Regions from separate parts of the Brevibacillus sp. BD137 genome, predicted to be linked through region 2. Evidence: riboswitches for the same ligand, from Rfam matches in the RefSeq annotation. Region 2 holds a riboswitch; the other holds the start of a gene.
What was found. A riboswitch is a leader RNA that binds a small molecule or an ion and turns the genes downstream of it on or off. The one in region 2 is predicted to bind cobalamin.
Positions count from the first base shown of each region.

Region 1: another riboswitch for cobalamin. It lies ahead of ODZ53_RS02955 (helical backbone metal receptor); the one in region 2 lies ahead of ODZ53_RS27405 (energy-coupling factor ABC transporter permease).

Region 1 covers NZ_JAOTNO010000001.1:546,923-551,134, reverse strand. The annotation lists gene ODZ53_RS02965 (pyridoxamine 5'-phosphate oxidase family protein) at 1-551, opposite strand, end outside; gene ODZ53_RS02960 (MBL fold metallo-hydrolase) at 708-1,652, shown strand; cobalamin riboswitch at 1,804-1,952, shown strand; gene ODZ53_RS02955 (helical backbone metal receptor) at 2,109-3,104, shown strand; gene ODZ53_RS02950 (FecCD family ABC transporter permease) at 3,106-4,143, shown strand; gene ODZ53_RS02945 (ABC transporter ATP-binding protein) at 4,152-4,212, shown strand, end outside.
Region 2 covers NZ_JAOTNO010000020.1:34,963-39,174, reverse strand. The annotation lists gene ODZ53_RS27420 (energy-coupling factor ABC transporter ATP-binding protein) at 1-390, opposite strand, end outside; gene cbiQ (cobalt ECF transporter T component CbiQ) at 387-1,184, opposite strand; gene ODZ53_RS27410 (energy-coupling factor ABC transporter substrate-binding protein) at 1,181-1,465, opposite strand; gene ODZ53_RS27405 (energy-coupling factor ABC transporter permease) at 1,462-2,226, opposite strand; cobalamin riboswitch at 2,369-2,562, opposite strand; gene ODZ53_RS27400 (quinone-dependent dihydroorotate dehydrogenase) at 2,696-3,787, opposite strand; gene ald (alanine dehydrogenase) at 4,070-4,212, opposite strand, start outside.

The sequences.
Region 1 (4,212 bases), on a different contig from region 2:
AGCTTTTGTCCCAAGGGTGTTGGCAAGCCATCCATGCTTACTACGTTGTTTTCCTTTTGATAAGCAAGCAGTTCCTGTTCGTCTTTAGCCAAAGTCCATTTCTGAAGGGTGTCGCGTTCTTTTGAGTAGGAATAGAAGGGGATAGCCCAGCCGCAAGAAGTCTTTACTTCCTGTACGTTTACGGTAATGATTTGACGAGCACCGGGCAGAGGCGGGAAGTCTTTTACGAGCTCATCCCACCGAGGCGAATCTGGGAGAATAACCGTTCCTTTGCCGAATAAGCGCATGATGAGAGGGGGGCCTTCAAAGGCGCAAAACATGAGAGTAATCCGGCCATTTTCCTGTAGATGTGCACTGGTTTCGTTTCCGCTTCCGGTCAGGTCTAAATAGGCCACCTCGGTAGGCGATATGATGCGAAAGGAATCGTACCCTTTCGGTGAAAGATTCACGTGACCATCTGTGTCCATAGGAGCAGAGGCAACGAAGAACATTCGCTGCTTCTTGATAAACTTCTCATGCTCAGGTCGTAACTCAGAGAAAAGCTGACCCATTTTGCACCCCTCCAGGTAAAGGAATTGCTTTTACTACCCTCATATTACGATGAAAATATGAAGAATTTGTGTTGATATTCCCAGTACGTCCCAAATTGATGATAAAGTGTAAATATTCTCGCAACAAAATCACCTTTGAAAAGGAGGAGCATTGACATGCAATCATCACAGCTAATTTACTTAGGGGAGCGCATCCATTTAATAGACGGTTTCGATATGGGCTGGGCGGAACGCACGGGGACTTATGTCATCGCTGAAGAAGAACTGACTTTGGTTGAAACAGGGCCAAGCCCCTCCGTCCCATACATCAAGACCGGCCTCGCCAAGCTCGGTTTTACCCCGGAACAAGTAAAATACATCATTGTGACGCATATTCATTTGGATCATGCGGGAGGAGTGGGACTTTTTCTAAAGGATTGCCCAAACGCAAAGATCGTCGTCCATCCAAAAGGTGCACGTCACCTCGTTAATCCAAGCCGACTGATCGCAGGGGCGAGAGCGGTGTATCATGATGATTTTGATCGATTGTTTGATCCGATTGAAGCTGTTCCCGAAGAGCGGATTTTGATTCGTGGAGACGGAGATATACTAAAAATCGGGGCGAATTGCATGTTCGAGTTTCTGGATTCGCCAGGGCATGCCAATCATCACTTCAGCATCTACGATCCCGTTAGCCGCGGCATGTTCACAGGTGATACGGCAGGTGTCCTTTATCCGCAGCTTAAAAAGGATGGTATACACCTCGTGCTGCCATCTACTTCTCCGAATCAGTTTGACCCGGATGCCATGTTAGCGTCTCTACGTCGATTTGAAGCGCGCAAGCTGAATCGCATTTACTTTGGTCATTTTGGGATGTCTGAACAGGTAGACGATGTGTACTGCCAAATACGTGAGTGGCTCCCTGTGTTTGTGGCGGAAGGAGAATCAACACTTGCTGCTGGACAAACATATGCTGATCTGTCTCGTAAGTTATTGGAACGAGTCTCGGAGCATCTACAGTCACAAGGCATCAATGATGACCACGAAGTTTTCGGAGTACTCAAGCTCGACTTACAGGTGTGCGCCATGGGCATTCTGGATTATTTGCACAAACGAGGGTAAAAGCTTTGCCAAAAGCAGTCCATTTGCCTGAACCTTTTGTTCAGGCGTTTTCATTTTTAGCTGGCAAGAAAGTATTGGCTTACGTGTTTGTCATTCTTTTTTCATCCAAGGAATGCTATGATGTAGGATGAGTCATGGACTGTGACAATTTCAAACGTAACAGCAAATAGGTGCCTCGTCTTTTCTCAAAAAGATCGGGTGAAAAGGGAAGTCGGTGAAAATCCGACGCGGTCCCGCCACTGTAAATCGGCTCGTTCCTCAGCCGTAAGCCAGGAGACCTGCCTGTTTGTTTTTGTGCCTGTTGCCTTCGCGGAAAGGATCGGCCTATTTCAGGAAGCAGACCATCCTGTCTGTTTGCCCTGAGGTACCGACCCTTTGATTTCCGAATGGAAGCAAGGGTCGCTTTTTTTATTGGAAGGTACAGTCAATCAGACACGCAGAAAGGAAGTTTTACATATGAAACGTTCATTGCGATTCATGATCCCACTACTTGTTGCGGCGAGCCTCGCAGGTTGTGCGGGTAACGATAACAGCCAGCCAGCACCTGGTGGACAAACCAGTGCACCGCAGACAGCACCGCAAGAGAATACAGCCGAGCAGTCTGCAAAACAAACAACTTATCCGTTGACAGTCAAGGATGCGACAGGAAAAGAAGTAACCTTTGCAAAAGCTCCTGAGCGAATCGTCTCCACATCACCTGCCGAGACAGAGATTTTGTTCGCATTAGGCTTGGAAAATCGGATCGTAGCTGTCTCAGACTATGATGACTATCCAGAAGCGGCGAAGACAAAACCGAAAATTGGCGGCGTCGTCAAACCGAATGAAGAAGCGATTCTCGCTCAAACACCAGATATGGTCGTCGGTGGGATTTCGATGGAGAAGCCAGTGGCTGACAAGCTCAAATCTCTCGGGATGCCCGTCTATATTACCCATCCGACAAAGATGGATGACATCCTAAACAATGTGTTGGCGATGGGAGTTATCACTAACAAACAAGAACAAGCCGAAAAAGTTGTCGCGCAAATGAAGAAGGATATCGCGTACGTTCAAGATGCAGTGAAAAATGTAAAACCGGAAGAGAAGAAAAAGGTATACCTTGAGTTTTCCCCAGGCTGGACAGTCGGAAAAGGTGAATTCATGGACGAGCTCATCACATTGGCTGGAGCGACGAACATTGCTTCTGACACACAGGGGTGGAATCCGATCAGTGAAGAAAAGATTTTGCAAAACGATCCAGACGTCATTTTGTATGCGAGCGGAATTACCGATGAAAAGACTGGCGTCAAGCTGGAGGATATGATCGCCAAGCGTAATGGCTGGGATAAAATGAAGGCGATTCGTGAAAAACAAATCTTTGGCATGGACCAAAATATTTTGTCCCGTCCCGGTCCGCGTATTACACAAGGCTTGATCGAAGTAGCGAAGGCGATTTACCCTGACTTGGTGAAATAAAATGAAGAAACGATTGTTCCTATGGGGAGGAGCCAGCTGTCTCGTCCTTCTGGCATCAATAGTCATCAGTATCTCGATGGGGGCGGCACACCTCCCCATTTCGCAGGTATGGCTCATCCTGCTCCATCAAATCCCGGGCTTGTCTGAGTGGATCACGGTAACGTGGCCGGAGTCATCTGAGCAAATTGTCATGAAGGTTCGTTTTCCACGCGTTGTATTGGCTGTTTTGATAGGCGCCTGCTTGTCTCTTGCGGGGGCGGGCTTTCAGGGAGTTTTGCGCAATCCGCTCGCAGATCCGTTTACGATGGGCGTGGCATCCGGTTCTGCTGTCGGAGCAGCCTTTTTGATCCTGTTTGGCTTGCAAATCAGCTTTTTGGGTGCATGGAGCACGCCTGTTGTCGCTTTTCTTACAGGACTGCTCAGTTTATGGATCGTACTCGGACTCGCGAACACGCAAGGAAAGCTGCAAACGGAGACCCTGATTTTGTCTGGTGTTGTGGTGCAGGCTTTTCTCGGCTCACTCGTTTCCTTTATGGTGTCGCTATCGGATCAGACGGTGAATGAGATCGTGTTCTGGCTGATGGGCAGCCTGTCATTTCGGGGCTGGGCCTTCACGTATGTCTTGATTCCGTACTTGGTCATAGGCGGAATGGTGCTGGTAAGCTATGCGCGTTCCTTGAACCTATTTGCGTTAGGCGAGCGGCAGGCTGCGCATCTCGGCGTCCATGTAGATCGAACGAAGCTGGTGGTTCTGGTCGTCTCGACACTCCTGACGGCAGCGGCGGTTTCTATCGCGGGAATTATCGGGTTCGTTGGCCTGGTGGTACCGCACCTCGTCCGTATGCTTGTCGGTCCTGACTATCGAATTTTACTGCCGATGGCTGCGATCTGCGGTGGTATCTATGTGCTGTGGGCCGATACTCTCGCCAGAATGCTGCTAAGTCCAACGGAAATCCCGCTCGGTGTCGTGACAGCATTTCTGGGTGCACCGTTTTTCGCGTATTTATTGAAGCAAAATAAACGCTTTAGGAAGAGGTAACGTATGCCATGATCAATGTGCACAGCTTGCAAAAATCGTATCAGGATACGCCAGTTTTGTACGGAATCG
Region 2 (4,212 bases):
GAATGCATCCAGCACCTTTTCTACCTTTGCCCGGATTACGTCCACGGGCAGCTTCTGATTGCATAAACCGTAGGAGATATCTTCCGCCACTGTGCTTGCGATCAACTGATGCTCGGGATCTTGAAAGACCAAGCCTACCTTTTGCGTCATCTCTTGCAATGCGACCCGTTTGTAGACAAGCGGTTTCCCCTTCCACAGCACCTGTCCCTGCTGTGGCTCGATGATCCCGTTTCCATGCAAGAACAAGGTCGACTTCCCACAGCCATTCCGCCCCAAAAGAACACACTTTTTCCCCTCTGGAATCCATAAGGACAGCCCTGACAGGACTGGTCCCCGCCCTCCCGGATACGTGTACTGCAAATCGATGAACTCCAACAACCGTGATGTCATAACCGCCAACCTCCTGTCCACCACTCAAGCAGCACCAGCAGCATACAGCCTGCGATTGATTCCCACTCATAGCGGCGCGAGCGGGCATGGGAATGAAACGAGAGCACCTGCATGCTCTCCCCGAAACCTCTTGCCGCCATTCCTTTGTGCAGAGCTTCGTATTTGCGCATCGCTCTGACAAACAATTGCGCAACGAGAACCCCTGCATCCCGAAGTGTCGCCCGGAAGCCGCGATGACCTCCGCGCGAACGTTGGGCAATCCAGAGCTGGTGAGAAATCGTTACCAACACAAAAATAAACCGATACATGATCATTAATAAGTCAGTCACAAGAACAGGCATATGAAGCCGGCGAAGCACCTGCAAGATTTCGGCAAACGGCACGGTAAACAAAAGGAAAGCAAAGCAAGATAAGCTCGCCATGGTCCGCCAAAATAAAATCCAAACTTTACTGAAGGAGGACATCGGCACATAGAGCACATACGAACCGAATTCCCATGCTGCCGCGACCTGGACCTGTACTCCTCCTGCTCTCGCCCCTTCAATCAATAGTGCAGGGAGCCCCGCCGCGAAAAACGAGAGTGACACGATCATAAAGGCACAGTAGATACGGACCGGAATACGGGCATACACCACTACCCATATCGTCATCCAAACCACGACCGCCATCTGCATCCATACATGTCCCACCAGGACGAGCAGTAACATTGCACTCGCCAGCAATAGCTTATGAGCTGGCGGCAGATGTTTTAGCCTGTTTTGATAAGAGAGAGAATCAAGCTGCAGCCCGTTCATTTTTTGCGTTTATCCAACCGACCTTTGTACAAGCCCACGGCGTAGCCAACCACTCCCGCTCCCAACGCCGCCTGCACCGCAAACAATAGACTCTCCGTCTCTCCCCCTGGCGGTTCTATCAGCGGTTGAAACCACGGTTCGTAGCTCGGAGCGATTTCCTTGATCGCTTCTTCTGCCACGCCGTCTGCGCCACCAAATTCCGAATCCTGCACCAGCAACAACGGGACAGTAGCCAGTACGATTACCCCCAAGAGTAAAAGCCAGTTCCATCCTTTTTTCACAGCGATTCCTCCCGTTTGAGCAAACGAAGCTGTGTAAGCTCTTTTGCGTTATAAGATAACAACCAGTTCCAAACAAGAACGGTCAACAGACCTTCACTAATAGCGAGCGGTACTTGCGTGAAGGCAAAAATTCCTGCGAATTTGGCAAACGAGGCCAACACTCCGCCAGATTCAGCTGGAAATGCGAGTGCCAGTTGAAGCGAAGTCACCACATAGGTAGCGAGATCAGCCAAAGCCGCCGCGGCAAAAACCGCCAGACGCTGACTTCCGGCCACTTTCATAATCAACCGATAGATTCCGTATGCCACCATGGGTCCTACTACTGCCATAGATACAGCATTTGCCCCTAGCGTAGTCAAACCTCCATGTGCCAAAAGCAAGGCTTGAAACAAGAGCACCATACTCCCTAACACAGACATCGCAAAAGGCCCAAACATAATGGCGCCAAGACCCGTTCCAGTCGGGTGAGAGCTGCTGCCTGTAACCGAAGGGATTTTCAGTGCAGATAAAACAAATGCAAATGCTCCTGCAACGCCAATAAGGAGCTTCATCTCGGGATGTTCTTTTACAATCTTGTTAATCGAGCGAATCCCAAGAATAAAGAATGGCAAGAACACAGCCCACCAAAATAAGGCCCAGGATAATGGCAAATACCCTTCCATGATGTGCATTGCATGTCCTGTTTCAGGTTCATTGAGCAAAAAATACAAGACAAAGCCCGCGATCATCAAACAAGTAGATACGAGACGAGATCGATTCATGTTTATCCTCCTTCACTGACTTTCATTCTTTCCTCCAAACAAAAAAATCCCATCCATCAGTGGACGAGATGTGCACACAAAACAACAGACTGACTAGACAGCCTCATTGCCTCGTATTCACCGCTCCTTTCCGCGAAGGTTCTGTGGGTGTGGCTACTAGGTAGGTCTCCTGGCTTCCAGATCCATGCGCTCCTTGTCCTTCCCCATACGAAGATGAGTGGTTTCCTTCTCAAAGAGAGCTCCCTGGTTACAGTGGCGGGACCGCTCGGGACTTTCACCCGATTCCCTGTTACCCTTTATGCGTCACATAAAGGCACCTAACGCCGACTATATGCAATTGACTGACAATTCATGTTTGTCCCACATCATTATACCGGATCACTACATAAATCGGAAGAATATAAGCAAAAACGCATAAGTCGATGACCCACTACAAACGGAGCCATCGACCTATGCATACTTATTCTTTCTATTCTTTTGCGTCTACGCCAATTACTTCACTAATATGTTTAAAACCATCGCGTTGCATGAGCTTGAGCAGTTTTTTGTTGATTTGTTTGGCGATACCTGGGCCCTGATAAATCATCCCCGTATACACCTGAACAAGACTGGCTCCTGCCCGGATTTTCGCGTAGGCGTCTTCGCCGTTATAAATACCGCCGACACCGATGATTGGTACCTTGTCTCCTACTTCTTGATAAATCTCCTTCACCCAAGCAGTGGAATGCTCTGTAAGAGGTCTACCGCTCAATCCGCCCGCTTCCTCGGCAAATCGATGTCCGGAAACGGCCTCACGTGACAGTGTCGTATTGGTAGCGATAATTCCGGAAATGCCCTCTTCTACAGCAGCGTGAACCACATCGCGCATGTGCTCATCTGACATGTCTGGCGCTACTTTCAACAAAATCGGCTTTTTTTTGATGGAACGCCCTTCCATCTCGGTTGCCTTTTCTTTTACTGCACGCACCAAATGACGCAAGCTCTCCGTTTCCTGCAAGTCACGAAGATTCGGGGTATTTGGAGAGCTGATGTTAATGACGAAATAGTGACCGTATGCATAGAGCATGTCCATACATTTGCTATAATCGATGGCCGCTTCTTCATTCGGCGTTACTTTGTTTTTCCCAATGTTAATCCCAATCGGAACATCTGAGTATGCGTAGTCGACCAAATGCTGGGAAGCCAGATAAGCACCGTGATTGTTGAAGCCCATCCGGTTAATGACAGCTTGATGTTCCGGCAATCGGAACAATCGGGGCTTTGGATTACCTGGCTGCCCCTGCGGCGTCAATGTCCCGATTTCCACAAACCCAAAACCAAGAGCACCCAGCGCATGATAAACTTCTGCATTTTTATCAAAACCGGCTGCAAGTCCGACTGGATTCGGAAACGTCATTCCCCACAGCTTGTTCTCCAACCGCTGGTCTTTTACCTGATAGATCATCTTCAGGATGCTTTTGCCTGGAGCAGAATCCTCCACCAGCCTTAAGGCACCAATTGTCTTTTCATGAATCTCTTCCGCATCTTGCTGGAACAGATATTTTCTTATGAGCTGATACATCGGCTGCACTCCTTACTCCGTTTCTACCTTTTTACCTCATAGTAGAATACCATACTTTTTCGGGAGGATGTAACCTTTATACGTGATACATATTTCCAAGTAAGCAGGCAAATCCTAACAGCACCACCACACACAGGGGGATTAGTCTTTCATGAAAGTGGACGACTAAAGGGGTTCGTTCGTGAAATGTTGATCTATATAGCTTGGAGGAGAGTTTAAATAAAAAAACTGCTTGCCGTAAACTCGGACAAGCAGTTTCTTCTTTTCTATTTACCGTTGAAGCTAGTTTTTCACCAGCAAAACTTCTTCGATAGAAGCATACGGCAGGTTATGCGCATCAGCGACAGCCTTGTAAGCTACTTTTCCGTCGATGACGTTTACGCCTTTTGCCAATGCTTTGTTGTCGCGAATCGCTTGTGCGTAGC